3 regions of the Arthrobacter sp. N1 genome follow, and region 3 is predicted to be linked to each of the others. Evidence: predicted binding sites of a transcription regulator. Region 3 holds the regulator's gene; each other region holds the start of a gene.
The links. Region 3 encodes HrcA, which represses chaperone genes, less so after heat shock. Its sites were predicted from a motif close to TTNGCACTCGNNNNNNNCGAGTGCNAA; they were not measured.
Positions count from the first base shown of each region.

Region 1: groL (chaperonin GroEL) is a predicted target of HrcA. The motif match lies at 1,320-1,346, and genes of this name have one in related genera.
Region 2: NVV32_RS07700 (Hsp20/alpha crystallin family protein) is a predicted target of HrcA. The motif match lies at 1,622-1,648, and genes of this name have one in related genera.

Region 1 covers NZ_CP102608.1:497,568-502,394, reverse strand. The annotation lists gene groL (chaperonin GroEL) at 1-1,159, opposite strand, end outside; gene NVV32_RS02380 (TM2 domain-containing protein) at 1,512-2,141, shown strand; gene NVV32_RS02375 (LytR C-terminal domain-containing protein) at 2,265-2,888, opposite strand; gene NVV32_RS02370 (DUF3263 domain-containing protein) at 2,927-3,229, opposite strand; gene NVV32_RS02365 (uracil-DNA glycosylase) at 3,340-4,170, shown strand; gene NVV32_RS02360 (threonine/serine ThrE exporter family protein) at 4,189-4,827, opposite strand, start outside.
Region 2 covers NZ_CP102608.1:1,704,234-1,709,060, reverse strand. The annotation lists gene NVV32_RS07715 (hypothetical protein) at 1-175, shown strand, start outside; gene NVV32_RS07710 (VOC family protein) at 242-697, shown strand; gene NVV32_RS07705 (hypothetical protein) at 781-1,233, opposite strand; gene NVV32_RS07700 (Hsp20/alpha crystallin family protein) at 1,737-2,207, shown strand; gene NVV32_RS07695 (NAD(P)H-binding protein) at 2,653-3,567, opposite strand; gene NVV32_RS07690 (TetR/AcrR family transcriptional regulator) at 3,657-4,370, shown strand; gene NVV32_RS07685 (CsbD family protein) at 4,816-4,827, opposite strand, start outside.
Region 3 covers NZ_CP102608.1:1,816,406-1,821,232, forward strand. The annotation lists gene NVV32_RS08195 (GerMN domain-containing protein) at 1-288, shown strand, start outside; gene NVV32_RS08200 (16S rRNA (uracil(1498)-N(3))-methyltransferase) at 344-1,111, opposite strand; gene dnaJ (molecular chaperone DnaJ) at 1,114-2,244, opposite strand; gene hrcA (heat-inducible transcriptional repressor HrcA) at 2,322-3,335, opposite strand; gene NVV32_RS08215 (DUF3097 domain-containing protein) at 3,511-4,362, shown strand; gene NVV32_RS08220 (DUF4870 domain-containing protein) at 4,442-4,827, shown strand, end outside.

The DNA of each region.
Region 1 (4,827 bases), 1.3 Mb from region 3:
GCTCGACCTCCGTTGCGGCTCCGGCCTTGATGACGGCAACGCCGCCGGCCAGCTTGGCCAGGCGCTCCTGCAGCTTCTCGCGGTCGTAGTCGGAGTCGGAGTTCTCGATCTCGGCGCGGATCTGGGCCACGCGGCCGGCGATGGCGTCGGCGTCGCCGGCACCCTCGACGATGGTGGTCTCGTCCTTGGTCACGACGACCTTGCGCGCGGTACCGAGCAGATCGAGCGTGGCGGTCTCGAGCTTGAGGCCGACCTCCTCGGCGATGACCTGGCCACCGGTGAGGATGGCGATGTCTGCCAGCTGGGCCTTGCGGCGGTCACCGAAGCCCGGGGCCTTGACGGCGACGGACTTGAAGGTGCCGCGGATCTTGTTGACCACGAGGGTCGCGAGGGCTTCGCCTTCGATGTCCTCGGCGATGATCAGCAGCGGCTTGCCGGACTGCATGACCTTCTCGAGGACCGCGACGAGGTCCTTCACGTTGCTGATCTTCGAGTTGACGATCAGGATGTAGGGGTCTTCGAGGACCGTCTCCTGGCGCTCTGCGTCGGTGACGAAGTAGCCCGAGATGTAGCCCTTGTCGAAGCGCATGCCCTCGGTGAGCTCGAGCTCGAGGCCGAAGGTGTTCGACTCCTCGACGGTGATGACGCCTTCCTTGCCCACCTTGTCGAGCGCCTCGGCGATCAGGTCACCGATCTGCTTGTCACCGGCCGAGATGGAGGCGGTGGCGGCGATCTGCTCCTTGGTCTCGATCTCCTTGGCGGAGGCGAGGAGCTCATCGGTGACGGCCTTGACAGCCTTCTCGATGCCGCGCTTGAGGCTCAGTGGGTCCGCTCCGGCTGCGACGTTGCGCAGGCCTTCCTTGACGAGTGCCTGGGCGAGCACCGTGGCGGTGGTGGTTCCGTCGCCGGCGACGTCGTCCGTCTTCTTGGCAACTTCCTTGACGAGCTCTGCGCCGATCTTCTCGAACGGATCGTCGAGTTCGATCTCCTTGGCGATGGAGACGCCGTCGTTCGTGATGGTGGGGGCGCCCCACTTCTTCTCGAGGACGACGTTGCGGCCACGGGGGCCGAGCGTTACCTTGACGGCATCAGCGAGGATGTTGAGGCCTCGCTCGAGGCCGCGGCGGGCCTCTTCATCAAAAGAAATGATCTTGGCCATAATGGCGTAGGTCCTTTCGGGGACGGTTGCATTTCAGCACATGAATGCTTGCCTGCGTGTGGTGCCCGCGACGGCCGGGCAGTACTCGGACGATCTCTTTCACGCCCGGGGCACCACCCCCACCACAGAGGTTTGCCTGCTTCACCCACCACGCGCATCCTTAGCAGTCTGCGCGCGCGAGTGCTAACTCAATAATTAGCACTCCCACCCCCCGAGTGCAACCTGTCGGGACGCCCGCACAGGGCCTCCCGGACGCCTCCGCGCCGCCCGGTCGAGCCGGTGGCAGCGCCTGCCGTAGCGCGGATTCCCCTCAGGGCATAGGTTGGGCGGACAACAAGCCATGGGAGGCATCGTGTCGACGTCAGCAACCGGCCCGGACAACGGGGAGCACAACGAGCAGGGCGCAGGAAGCACGGGTCGCGAGCCTGCAGGCGTGCCGGCCCCGGCAGATCCGTATACGCCGCCCTACCCCGGCTACGGCCAGAGCGATGATGTCCGGCCGGCCTACGACGGCGGCGCCACCTCGCCCGGCTATGGCCAGTCCGGTGACGCGCGGCCAACCTACGACGGCGGCACCACCTCGCCCGGCTACGGCCAGGCCCCGTCACCGTACCCGCCCGCGCAGCAGCAGCAGGGACCCTATCCCCAGGGCCAGTACCAGCAGGCGCCCTACGCGCAGGCACCCTACGGCCAGGGCGGCTACAACCAGGGGCCGTTCGGCCAGCCCTACGCACCGCAGAAGTCCCGCGTGGTGGCAGGCGTGCTCGGCATCCTCCTCGGGTCGCTCGGGATCCACCGCTTCTATCTCGGCTTCACGACGATCGGCGTCATCCAGATCCTGATGTCCACCGTCGGGGCCCTGTTCACCTTCGGGCTCAGTGCCATCGCCGCGGGGATCTGGGGACTCATCGAAGGCATCATGATCCTGGTCGGCTCCGAGCAGTTCCGCCGGGACGCGCAGGGCATCCCGCTGAAGGACTGACCCTCACGGCTCCGGGCGGCGCAGCCGCTCGGAGCGGGTGGTCCCGACGACGAACCCGTCGTCCACGGCACCCCGGACCACGCGAGCGTGCCTGGAGCGGACCCTCGAGGTTCCCCGGTGGATCTACCGGAACTCGGGGCCGAGCACCACGGAGACGTCCGGCGAGACGTCGGCGCTGTCGACGAGATCCGTGATCCCCAGGTCCTCCGCCACGGCTTCGGCGGCGATCCGCTGCTCTTCGCCGTTGTAGAAGACGACGGACGAGTCCACGGGGGCTCCCGCCCAGTTCCCGGGGAGGACCGAGCCCCACCCCTCCTCGGCCAGGCGTCCGGCGGCGACCGAGGCGAGTCCCGGTGAGCCGGTGCCATTGAGGACGTTGACGGTCCGGGTCCGGTCGACGCCGTCTTCGTCGTCGTCCGACGGGGAGGTCGATGCGCCGTCGGCCTCCGTCGGTGGGTTGCCGTCCGCGGCACCGTCGGCGGGCGTTGTGGAACCCGACGGGGCGACTGCCGGCTCCTGTGAGGGGCTCGTGGCGGCTGCCGGAGTTCCCGCAGCATCGCCACCGACGAGCCCGAGTCTCGGCAGGATGAGATAGGCGCCGAGGCCGATCAGCAGGGCCAGGATCCCGACGGTGATCTTCAGGGCGAGACCGCCCGACCCGGCGGGGATTAGCCGTTCACGATGAACACCCTGGCGCTCCGAGGTCTCCGGGACCCTGTCGAACTCGTCGCGCGGGTGCTCTGTCATGGGCGGGAGGGTCCTTCGCTCGTGGAGACCGGTGTGGTCTAGATGTCCGCGCCCAGGCGGCGTGCCGACCGGGTCTTCTGGCGGGTCGACCGCAGGCGGCGGAGCCGCTTCACGAGCATCGGATCGTGGGCCAACGCGGCCTCGGTGTCGATGAGCGCGTTGAGCAGCTGGTAGTAGTGCGTGGCGGACATGGTGAAGAGGTCGCGGATGGCCTGCTCCTTGGCTCCGGCGTACTTCCACCATTCGCGTTCGAGGGCGAGCATGCGCTGCTCGCGATCCCCCAGTTCGAGTGTGCGGCCCTCGGTCGGCCCGTCATCGACGTGCCGCTGCGGCTCGGCCATGTCTGCTACCGCCTTCCGTCACAGTGCCCATGCATCACCCCATGGTAGTGGGGAATTACACCCGTGTCATTCGAGCGGGAGGCACCGGTCGGGCGGGCCAGAATGGACCCATGACCCACGACGACGGCACCTTGTTCGACCTCCCTCCCGTGGATCCGGCCCCCCGCCGCGACCGTCGGACGGGGCCGGCCGCGCCCGCGCACTCCCCCGCCCCCTCCCCCCACGAGGCCGCCTTCCCCTTCGGGGCCCCCACGCCGGTCCGGGAGCTCGTGGACCCCGGGTGGGCCGCGGCGCTCGAACCCGTGGAGCCGGTACTCCACGCACTCGCGACCTCCCTCGCCGCCGATCTCGACGCGGGGCAGCGCGTCCTGCCGGAACCAGGGGACATCCTCCGGGCCTTCAGCACCCCACTCGACGCCGTCCGTGTGGTCATCGTGGGCCAGGACCCCTACCCGACGGCAGGGCACGCCGTCGGCCTGAGCTTCGCCGTCGATCCTGCGACGCGGCCGATCCCGCGCAGTCTCGTCAACATCTACCGCGAGCTCTCCGCCGATACCGGAGCCCGCGTGCCGGCGTCCGGGGACCTCTCGGGGTGGGCCGAGCAGGGAGTGCTCCTGCTGAACCGCGTCCTGACCGTCCGCGCGGGTGAACCGGCCTCCCACCGGGGGCTCGGCTGGGAACAGGTGACGGACGCCGCCGTCCGTGCCCTCGCCGCGCGGGGCGGTCCACTGGTGGCGATCCTGTGGGGTAAGGACGCGCTCCGGCTGAAGCCCCTGCTGGGCGCGACGCCGACGGTCGAGTCCGCGCACCCGAGCCCGCTCTCGGCGTCGCGCGGCTTCTTCGGCTCCCGGCCCTTCACCCGCGCCAACGAGCTCCTGACGCAGCAGGGCGCCGGTCCCGTCGACTGGTCCCGCACCACGGGGACCCGCAGCGGGATCTGAAGGGCGAGGGAGAACCGCTCAGCGCCGCCGGTTCCGCTGCCGTTCGGTGGACCCGAGCTTGCGCGTGAAGGGACGCGCCAGGTTGTCGCCGAGGACCACGCCGGCCGCGATCGCGAGCACCACGGTGAGGGCGTTGAAGAGTCCGAGGGCGCCGTCGTTGACCACGTCGGCGTCCAGCGTGAGCATGTACATGGACCGGAAGATGGTCAGCCCGGGATACAGGAACAGGACGGCAGGGACGGCCACCACCAGCTGCGGCGCCCCGAGCCGGAGCGCGACGACGCGCGAGAGCGCCCCGATGACCACGGCGGCGAGTGCGGGGGCGAGCCGGTACCCGACACCTGCGGACGTCGCCCCGATGAGCAGGAGGTAACCGGCGACCGCCACGAGCGAGGTCGGGATCACGAGCTTGACGTCCGTCTGCTCGGCGATGCAGATCATCGCCACCGCCACGAAGATCAGGACCGCCACCACGGGCCAGGGGTATTGCGAGCCGGAGGATTCGAGGACTTCGAGCGGGGGGATCCCCAGGGCGCTCCCGGCGACGAGCGCGACGGCGATCCCGGCGACGAGGGCCGCGAACACGAGGACGGCCGAGAGGAACCGGCCGGCAGCCGTGACGGGGAACCCGTTGATGGCGTCCTGGGTGGCGGAGAC
Region 2 (4,827 bases), 110 kb from region 3:
CGTCGCCGCCACAGGGCTCCTCGTCCTCATTGCCACAGTGACGTCCCACCCCGCGGGCGCACTCCAGATCCTGCTCATCGGAGTCCTCCTTCACGTTTACCCGATCATGATCCAGCGCCTCGTTCGCTTCAGACTCACGCAGCGGCCCACCCGCAGCAACTACGTTGAGCGCTAAGGGACCGGCTACCGGAACGTCGCCCCGTCGGACACGACGGTGGGTGGCCGTCAATCGACCCGCACGATGTCGTGCCCGACGTTCAGATTTGAAGCTCGGAAGATGTGGCGCCGTCGACTGTTGTCACGTTCTACTAAGAGCTATGCACCGGATACTGCTGCGCGAGGTCATCATCGACGCGCCGTCCGAGACATTCGCCGCAACCCCGATTTTTGGGCCGCCGCTCTGCTCACCGATGCCCAGCAAGTCAAGCAATTTCCTGAGTTCACGGCTCTTCCGCAGCCAGCTGCCCTGTCCTGGGTCGGATTACAGGACATTGGACCTGCGAGGACCGCCAGGTATCACCTCGATATCGAGACCGATGACGTGCACGCCGAGGTCGATCGCTCTAAACGGCTCGGAGCCGTCCAGGTCGCTGTCGGCAGGACGTGGGTGGTGATGCAAGATCCAGCGGGGCTTCTCTTCGACGTTGTTCCCGCAGAATCACCGTCGTTCGAGCAGCACGCGCGATCCGTCCAGTGAGAGACACACCGTTCGACGCGGGCAGGCTCAAGCCCCATCCGCTGAGCGATCGGGTGGAGCAGTCGTGACCGTCGTGAGTATCCTCAGACGTCGGCTTTTGTCCGTCCTTGATCGTCTTTCTTCAATCGTCGATCGTCGGTGTAGTAGTACAGCACACCGGTAGCTACTCCTAGGACGACCCGGGGATAGGGCACCTGTATCTTCCGCATAGTCTGTTCGGCGGCTTCGTCGAACCACCAACCAAGCCGCATCGTCCCGTACATCAGGGCTCCGGCGACGGTGGCGAAGCCGGCCTTGGCTTTTGGGCTGATGTTGGTGACTGGTGGTGTTTCCTGTACGGAGGTGTGCTTGAGGAACTTAGAGCCGAGTCTTGGGACCGTGATGACAGCGACCACCGTTGCTGTGGAGCCCAAAGTGATGGTTCGGCGCAGCCAGGCTGGGTACTTCCTACCCGGGATAAGAGCCAGTGCTCCGCCGGCGACGGCGTGAGACCAGGGGTTCCTCACGATGCTGGATGCAAGCTTCTTATGGGACATGCTCGCACAGTAAGCGACCTGGAGCTTGTGGTCATCAGTCGCAAGGCGGATCTCGAAAGAACGGTCGTTTTTTCGACGGGTTTAAGAAGGAGAACAGCCAAACCCCTCAGAGTGAACACACTCGAAGAAGACCCGGTGGGAGGCGCTGGGATGAGGCGCTGCTTCAGCTCCACCCATCTGCATTTGTCGCTGTCGAAAATCCTTGTCCGAGTGGAGAGACCTCGTTGGGGAAACTCGACCTTTGCCGGCAGGAGTGCGCTGCCAGCAATGACCCTCGTTCGACCGTCCGACCGTCCGATCGAACGGGGTGACCGTCCAACCAACTGGCACATCTGACTACCACTGGTCGCACGCCAACAGCCGTCGGGACGACGTCCGTGAACAGCATCTGGCACTCTGCCAGGGTGAGTGCTAACATTTTTCGTAGTTGAGCGGAGGACGCTCAACCTTGAAGAACAAACCACCTGTCGGTGGCTTCTGCAAAGGAGTTGATTCCAGTGGCCATGAGTTTTGATCCGTTCCGTGAGCTGAACCGCGTTGCCGGCGCCCTGCTGGAGAACCGTCCGGGACTGCGCCTGATGCCGATGGACCTGTACCGGGAGAAGGACCACTACATCCTCTCCGCGGACCTGCCGGGCATCGACCCCGGTTCGGTCGACATCGACGTCGACGGCCAGCTGCTGACCATCCGCGCCGAGCGCACTCTACACGGCACTGAAGGTGTGAAATGGCTGACCCGTGAGCGTGAGAGTGGCTCGTTCCTGCGCCAGCTGAACCTCGGCCAGGGCATCGACACCGAAGGGATCTCCGCCCGGTACGAAAACGGGGTCCTGAACGTGATGATCCCCGTCGTCGAACGGGCCAAGCCCCGCAAGATCGAGATCGTCAGCGCCGATTCCTCCACCCCGGTCGAATCAGCGGCAGTCGAATCCCCGGCATCCGCTACCGAAAACCAAAAGGCAGTCGAGGCATAGTTCTACCGTCCTTCCCTAAGAATTAGTACCCCCGCGCAGACGTGCGGGGGTACTAATCATTCGATCTCGTGGCACGCACCCAGCAGGAAACGCCCATAAACTTCGTGAACAATAGGTTCCCCTCTTCTGACCGCCGCTTCTGCGGCACACACCCGCCTGGAACGACGAAGGCTCCGCGGACGCCTCGTCCTTATCCCTTGAACTGGCTGGGCGGAGCTGCTCACCTTCAAGAAATGTTGCTGTCCGACGCCTGATGAGCGCGCCACCGCTCGACGGCGCCGCCATAAGACATCGATCCATTTCAGACCGTCTCAAACCCTAAAGCTTTACAAGACACTCGATCGAGCCGAGCGCCGCGCGACGACTCCCCCGTGTGTGAATCGCAACGGTAAGTGGCGCGGTTCTCACAGCGCTTTGTGGCCGCTTGCTCAGTTCCTTTTGACCATCATCTATTGGGACGATGCGGGACTGCTCGATTTTGACCCGCCGCGCTTCGATCACGCCTTCCGAGGAGCTGCTGGAGCGTGTGCTCAACGGGTAGAGGTGGATGGGCAATGGTGGTCTCGAGGGTGGGGTTTACGACAGAAAACTCACCTCGTCGTGCGGCTTGGAACATGCCGAGAGAAAAGTCGGCGACCATGGGTGGCAGCCCGCGGGCGATCGCTGCAGCCTTCCATTCGTCGTCGCCGATCGTCACTCGGGTGATGGTACGTTCGGTAAGTCGAGTGAGGACCCTGGCCACGTCACCGAGGTCGAGGGCTGCTGACGCGGTAAGCGGCGGTGAGGTGCCGCTGATCGCGTCGGGTTCGGTAAGAGCGACTGCGGCGACTTCAGCCAGGTCCTCGTGCGCCGTCCAGGAGACTGGGCCGTCTTCGGGAATCGTGATCTTCCCGGTGGACAGCGCGCTGTCGAGGTGTATGCCGAGCGCGTTGGCATAGAAGCCGTTTCGGAGGGCGACGAAAGGTATGCCTTGCTGCGCCAGGTACTCCTCGGTTGCGGCATGGACCCGCTGGGGCGGGAAGAGCGATGTCGCTGAGGCTGCTTGATGGCTCGTGTACAGGATCCGTGAGGCGCCTGCCGCGACCGCAGCATCGATGGCGGCGCTGTTCGCCTCGAATGCTCCTCCTCCGCGGATGGCAGCGGATACGACGAGGACTTGATCAGCACCCTCGAGTGACTTCTCGAGCGTGGCCGGCCGGGTGAAGTCTCCTTCCCGGACTCGTACTCCCTTCGCAGTGAGTCCTGTCGCCTTGGCCTCATCTCGGACACTGACCCCGATCGCCGCGGCTGGCACGCGCTCGAGTAGTCGGGCCACGATTCGGCCGCCGAGATTCCCGGTTGCTCCTGTGATGATGATCATTGGTTCACCTTCGTTGTTTCCATTGATAACTGCTGCGGCGACTGTACCCCTTGTTTCCGATGGAATCAATCAACGAGTACCATCGATACATGACGGTCGACATGGATGCTCCCCGCGCAGAGTTGCGCGCGCACATCATCGAGGGCGCCGCCAGGTTGCTTCGCGAGGGCGGAGCTGCTGCGGTCACGACCCGACGGGTCGCGGACGCCGCCGGCGTTCAGGCGCCGACGATCTACCGTCTATTCGGTGATAAGGACGGACTCCTCGACGCCATTGCGGAACACGTCATGGCTGTTCATGTCGCAGGCAAAGCGGCACATGCCGACGGGCACCAAGACCCGGTGGAGGCCCTGAGGTCAGGGTGGCGTATGCAGATGGATTTTGGCCTCTCGAACCCCGAACTGATCCGGTTGATGAATGCCCGCCCCGGAACCTCTCCCGCCATCGAGACAGGCATCGAGGTGCTGCAGGGTCGCATCCACGCCCTCGCGACTGCTGGCCTCTTGCAAGTCAGCGAAAGGCGCGCTCTCGAGATGATTCACGCCGCTGGCACCGGCGCCGTGCAAGCCCTACTCGAGACTCCACCCGAGCGGAGGGATCCTGGGCTCGCAGACGCCCTCTTCGAGGCCGTGCTCAACCAGATCACCCGACCACGACGCGCAGTGGATGAAACAGGCAGCAACACCTCAATCACGGTCAACTTCGCCACGCTCGTTCCGCAACTGCCCGGCCTGAGTGCCGCGGAACGGTCCCTCATGGTTGAGTGGTTAAACCGTTCCATCCAAACCGCACAACAGCACTGATCGCGACGAAGCCGAAAGAAAAACCTTTTACGCAAGGATCAACGAGTTAGACACCGGGATGGGAAGCTGAACCGCACTTCACGTTGCACTCGCGCAAGAAAGATGAGAGCACAGCGTGGCCCGCAAGCCGGTGGTTCTCCGTACCTTCTGACACTCCTTCCTCGATCAGCACCGCCGGACCGGCGAAGGGACGTCTACCTGCGACGATGAAAACGGGCGCAGAGGTACCACAACTGCAACAGCTAATCCGGTCGATCGGCCGCCGAGACACGTCTCGAAAACCTAAAGATCTGCGAGACACTCGATCGAGCCGAGCGCCGCGCAACCACTCTCGTGAAGAGGAGTGCACAGCGTCTGCCGGGATTTGGGTGCGGGCAGGGAGGGGTGGAGCTGGAGGCCATCGGCGGGTGTGCGGCGGGCTGGTGACCTCCAGCTCGGGGTTGCCCTACTTCTTGAA
Region 3 (4,827 bases):
ATCGACCCGCAGCAGGGCGTCGAACTCGGCAGGGAGAGCTTCACCGTCCATGGGCTGGGACCGGCGGGAGACGACTCCGTGGTCTGGCGCATCGACCGCAGGACCGAGGGCTCTGCCGGCGGCACGGACCTGTTCCTGGACGGCGTGGTCGAGATCGTGCCCGCCGACGGCGCGCCGGGCGCCTACTCCTTCGCTGTCGGCCTGCCTCCGGGGAGCTACGACATCACGGTCTCGGCAGGAACCGGCGAGGGCGTTGCTGAGGACTCGAAGTCCGTCGTGGTCCGCTGACCGGATCTGTGACGGTGCCGCGCGGGTACCAGCGCCCGGGCAGGTGACCGAGCGACTACCAGCGCCCCAGCAGGTGGTTCAGCAGGACGAGCGCCGCCGGACCGGCGGACGATGACCGGAGCACGTGCGGCCCCAGCCGCGCGCTCTCGGCGCCCGCGGACCGCAGCTTCCCGAGTTCCGCGTCGCCGATCCCACCCTCGGGTCCGACGACGACGGCCGTGGTCGACGGCCCGTCGAGTCCGCCGGTGCTGCGGAGCACGTCGAGGTGATCGGACAGCGAGGCGTGGGCGTCCTCGTGCAGCACGATGACGTGGTCGACCGCGGCGGCCCAGGCGATGAGCCCGGCGGTGTCCATGACGGGCAGGACGTCGGGGACGAACGAGCGCCGCGACTGCTTCGACGCCGCATTCACGAGGGACAGCCACTTCTGCCGGCCCTTCTCCGCCTTCTCGCCGCGCCAGCGCACGATGCTCCGCTCGGCATGCCACGGCACCACCGCGTCGACCCCGAGTTCTGTCGCCGCCTCCACCGCCTGTTCGTCGCGGCCGGCCTTCGCCAGGGCCTGGACGAGGACGAGGCGGTGCAGGGGTGCGGGGTCCTGCCCGGCAGTCTCGACGGTGAGCTCGACCGTCCCTGCTCCGACGGCCACGATGACACCGGTCAGGCGGTACCCCGTCGAGTCCGAGACATCGATCCTCTCGCCCTGGCCGAGTCGACGCACCGTGGCGGCATGGCGTCCCTCGTCTCCCCCGAGGACGAAGGGGCCCCCAGGGCAGGCGGAACGGACCTCGGTGCCCGGCGCGAAGAACAGCGGACGCGTCATGGTCAGCGGTTCCCGAGCCGCTCCCGCAGACGGGCGAACACGCCGGAGCCGTTGCTCGCCAGCTGACCGTCGGTGTACTCCTCGTTCCGGAGCTCGGCGAGCCTCCGGAGAAGTTCCTCCTGCTGGTGGTCGACGTTGCGCGGCGTCTCGACGTTGAGGTGGACGCGGAGGTCTCCCCTGCCCTGGTTGCGCAGGTGCGTGACGCCGAGCCCCCGCAGGGTCAGGATCTCCCCGGACTGCGTGCCCGGCTTGATCATCAGCTCCTGGTCGCCGTCGAAGGTGTCCAGGTGGACGGAGGTACCGAGCGCCGCCGCCGTCATGGGGACACTGAGCGTCACGTGGAGGTCGTCGCCGTCGCGCAGGAAGGTGGAATCCGCGTTGACCCGGATCTCCACATAGAGATCGCCCTGGGGCCCACCGGCGATCCCGGCCTCGCCCTGACCGCCCAGCTGGATGCGGGTGCCGGTGCTCACGCCTGCGGGGACCTTGATGGTCAGGGTCCGGCGGGCACGGATGCGTCCCTCGCCGCTGCATTCGTGGCAGGGGCTCGGGATGACGGTGCCGTAACCCTGGCACGTACCGCACGGCGCGCTGGTCATGACCTGGCCGAGGATGGACCGGACGGCCCGCTGGACCTGTCCGGAGCCACCGCAGATGTCACAGGTGCGCGGCGAGGTACCGGGCTGGCAGCAGGAGCCGTCACAGGTGGGACACACCTCGGCGGTGTCCACCTCGATCTTCTTGTTGGTGCCGAAGACGGCGTCCTTCAGATCGATCCGTACATTGATCAGCGCGTCCTGCCCCCGGCGTGTGCGGGACGGTGCGCCGCCCTGCTGGCCGCTCCCCCCGAAGAACGTCTCGAAGATGTCCTGGAAGGCGAACCCGGAGCCGGAGTAGCCCGAGCCGTAGCCGGTGTCCGTCCCGTTCTCGTTCCCGGTCGTGTCGTAGACGCGACGCTTCTGCGGGTCGGAGAGCACCTCGTAGGCGCGGGTGACGAGCTTGAACTCCTCGGCCGCACCATCGCCCGGGTTGACGTCCGGGTGGAGCTTGCGGGCCAGCTTGCGGTAGGCCTTCTTGATTTCCTCCCCGGTCGCGCCCTGCGCCACACCGAGGACCTCATAGTGATTACTCACTCCTGCACATCACTTCCTGTTGGAGACAACTGTCGTCTGCTCACCGGCCGGGCCGGTGGGAATCCTGCGGGGCCCCACTACTCCTCGAGGATCCTCGAGAGGTAGCGGGCGACGGCGCGCACGGCGGCCATCGTGGTCGGGTAGTCCATGCGGGTGGGTCCGAGGACACCGAGCTTCGCTCCGGCGTCCGGTCCGTAGCCGGTCGCCACCACCGACGCCCCCGAGAGGCCGCCGTAGGGGTTCTCGCTGCCGATCCGCACCGAGATCCCGCGTGCGTCGTACTCCATCTCGGAGAGGAGCCGCAGCATGACCACCTGCTCCTCGAGTGCTTCGAGGATCGGGCCGATGCTCAACGGGAAGTCGCCGGTGGACCGTGCGAGGTTGGCCGTCCCCGCGAGCAGGATCCGGTCCTCGCGGCCGAGCCCGGCAAGCTGCTCGAGCGCCCTGACGATCGTACCCCCGTGCGTGCGGAGGCCGGCCGGCAACTGGGCGAGCGCGGAGCCGAGCTCCGCGGGGAGGTTCGTGAGCCTGACCCCGGAGACCGCGGACAGGATCCTCTGCTTGAGTTCGGCGAGTTCGCTCTCCTGGATGTCCGTCGGCGTCCGGACCATCCGCTGCTGGACCGTCCCGCTCGTCGCGATCAGCACCACCAGGATCTGCTGAGGAGCGAGCAGGACGAACTCGATGTGGCGGACCGATGCCCCTCCCACGCGGGGGAACTGGACGACGGCGACCTGGTTCGTCAGCTGCGCGAGCAGCCGCACCGTCCGGTCCATGACGTCGTCGACGTCCTCTGCACCCTCGAGCAGCGTCTGGATGGCTTTCTTCTCCGGACCGGAGAGGGGCTTCACCTCCGAGATGCGGTCCACGAAGAGGCGGTAGCCCTTGTCCGTGGGGATCCGGCCGGAGCTCGTGTGAGGTGCGGCGATCAGCCCCTCCTCCTCGAGCACCGCCATGTCGTTGCGGATGGTGGCCGAGGACACCCCGAGCCGGTGGCGGTCGACGAGCGCCTTGGAGCCGACGGGCTCCCTCGAGTGGACATAGTCCTCGACGATGGCCCGGAGCACTTCCAGGCGTCGCGGTTCACTCACTCCTCAAGTCACCTCCGGGTCTGTCCCTACCTCACGAGCACGCGGTCAGGGTGGTTCCGAGCGGTTAGCACTCGACACACCCAAGTGCCAAGTCTAGTACGTCGCGGGCGATTGTTAGCATTGGCAACCCGGGCCGCGGCATACCGCCGGAGCCCTCGTCGGAAGGGTATTCGGGATGGATCACGGCTGGGGAGCACAGGACATCTCGGCTCCGCGACGCGTCACCCTCCCGGAGGTCCCGGTCGAGCGGGACATGGTCCTCGAGGACGTCCAGAGCGGATTCGTGGGCGCTGTGGTGCGCGTGGAGAAGTCCGGCGGACTGCACGTCATGGTGCTCGAGGACCGCCGGGGCAGGCACCGGACGTTCAGGCTGGGACACGGCTTCCTGCTCGACGGCGCTCCGGTGCAGCTGGTCGCCCCGCGCCCGGTGACGACCGCGGCACGCACCCGAACGGCGTCGGGGAGTGTCCGCGTCGAGGGGGCGCGCGCCCGGACCGCCCGCGCGAGCCGGATCTGGGTGGAGGGCCAGCACGACGCCGAACTCGTGGAGAAGGTGTGGGGTGACGACCTGCGGCTGGAGGGGATCGTCGTCGAACCGCTCCACGGAGTCGATGATCTCGAGGGCGCGATCCGCGCGTTCGGGCCCGGGCCGACCCGCCGCCTCGGGATCCTCGTCGACCACCTCCTGCCCGGCACGAAGGAATCACGGATCGCGCAGCAGGCGATGACCGTACCCGGAGCACGTGACCACGTGCTGATCGTCGGCCACCCCTACGTGGACGTCTGGCAGGCGGTGAAGCCGGCCGTCCTCGGGCGGACGGCCTGGCCCGTGGTGCCGCGCGGTCAGGACTGGAAGACGGGCATCCTCGCAGGGCTCGGCTGGCCGCACCAGGACCAGGCCGCTGTCGCCCAGGGGTGGAAGCGCATCCTCGGAGGCGTCGGGAGCTACGCGGACCTGGAGCCCTCGCTGCTCGGTCGCGTCGAGGAGGTCATCGATTTCCTGACCGTTCCACCGGGCACGGCCTGAAGCGATCCGCGGCGGCCAGCCCGTATCCTTGGAGCACAGTCACGGCGGAGGAATTCCGCGAGCCAGCAAAGGAATACCGTTGTCCAACACCGCCGACCATCAGCACGAAGGACAGAGCGCGTCCCTCCCCGCCTTCGAGGGAACTCCGGCCAACGCGCTGCCGCTCACGGCGTCCGAGGACCGGCAGTTCGCCACCCTCGCGCACTTCGGCGGCATCCTCGGGTTCATCCCCTCGCTGCTGATCTTCCTCATCTTCAAGGACCGCGGCCCGTTCACCGCCCAGGAATCGAAGGAGGCGCTGAATTTCACGCTCCCACCGACCCTCCTGGCCCTCACGGCCTGGCTGCTGTCCCTCGTGCCGGACATCGGCGGGATCTTCGCCGTCGTCAACGCCCTCATCTGGGTCGCCATCACGATCTTCTCCGTGAACGCCGGTATCCAGGTGAACCGTGGACGGCCCTACCG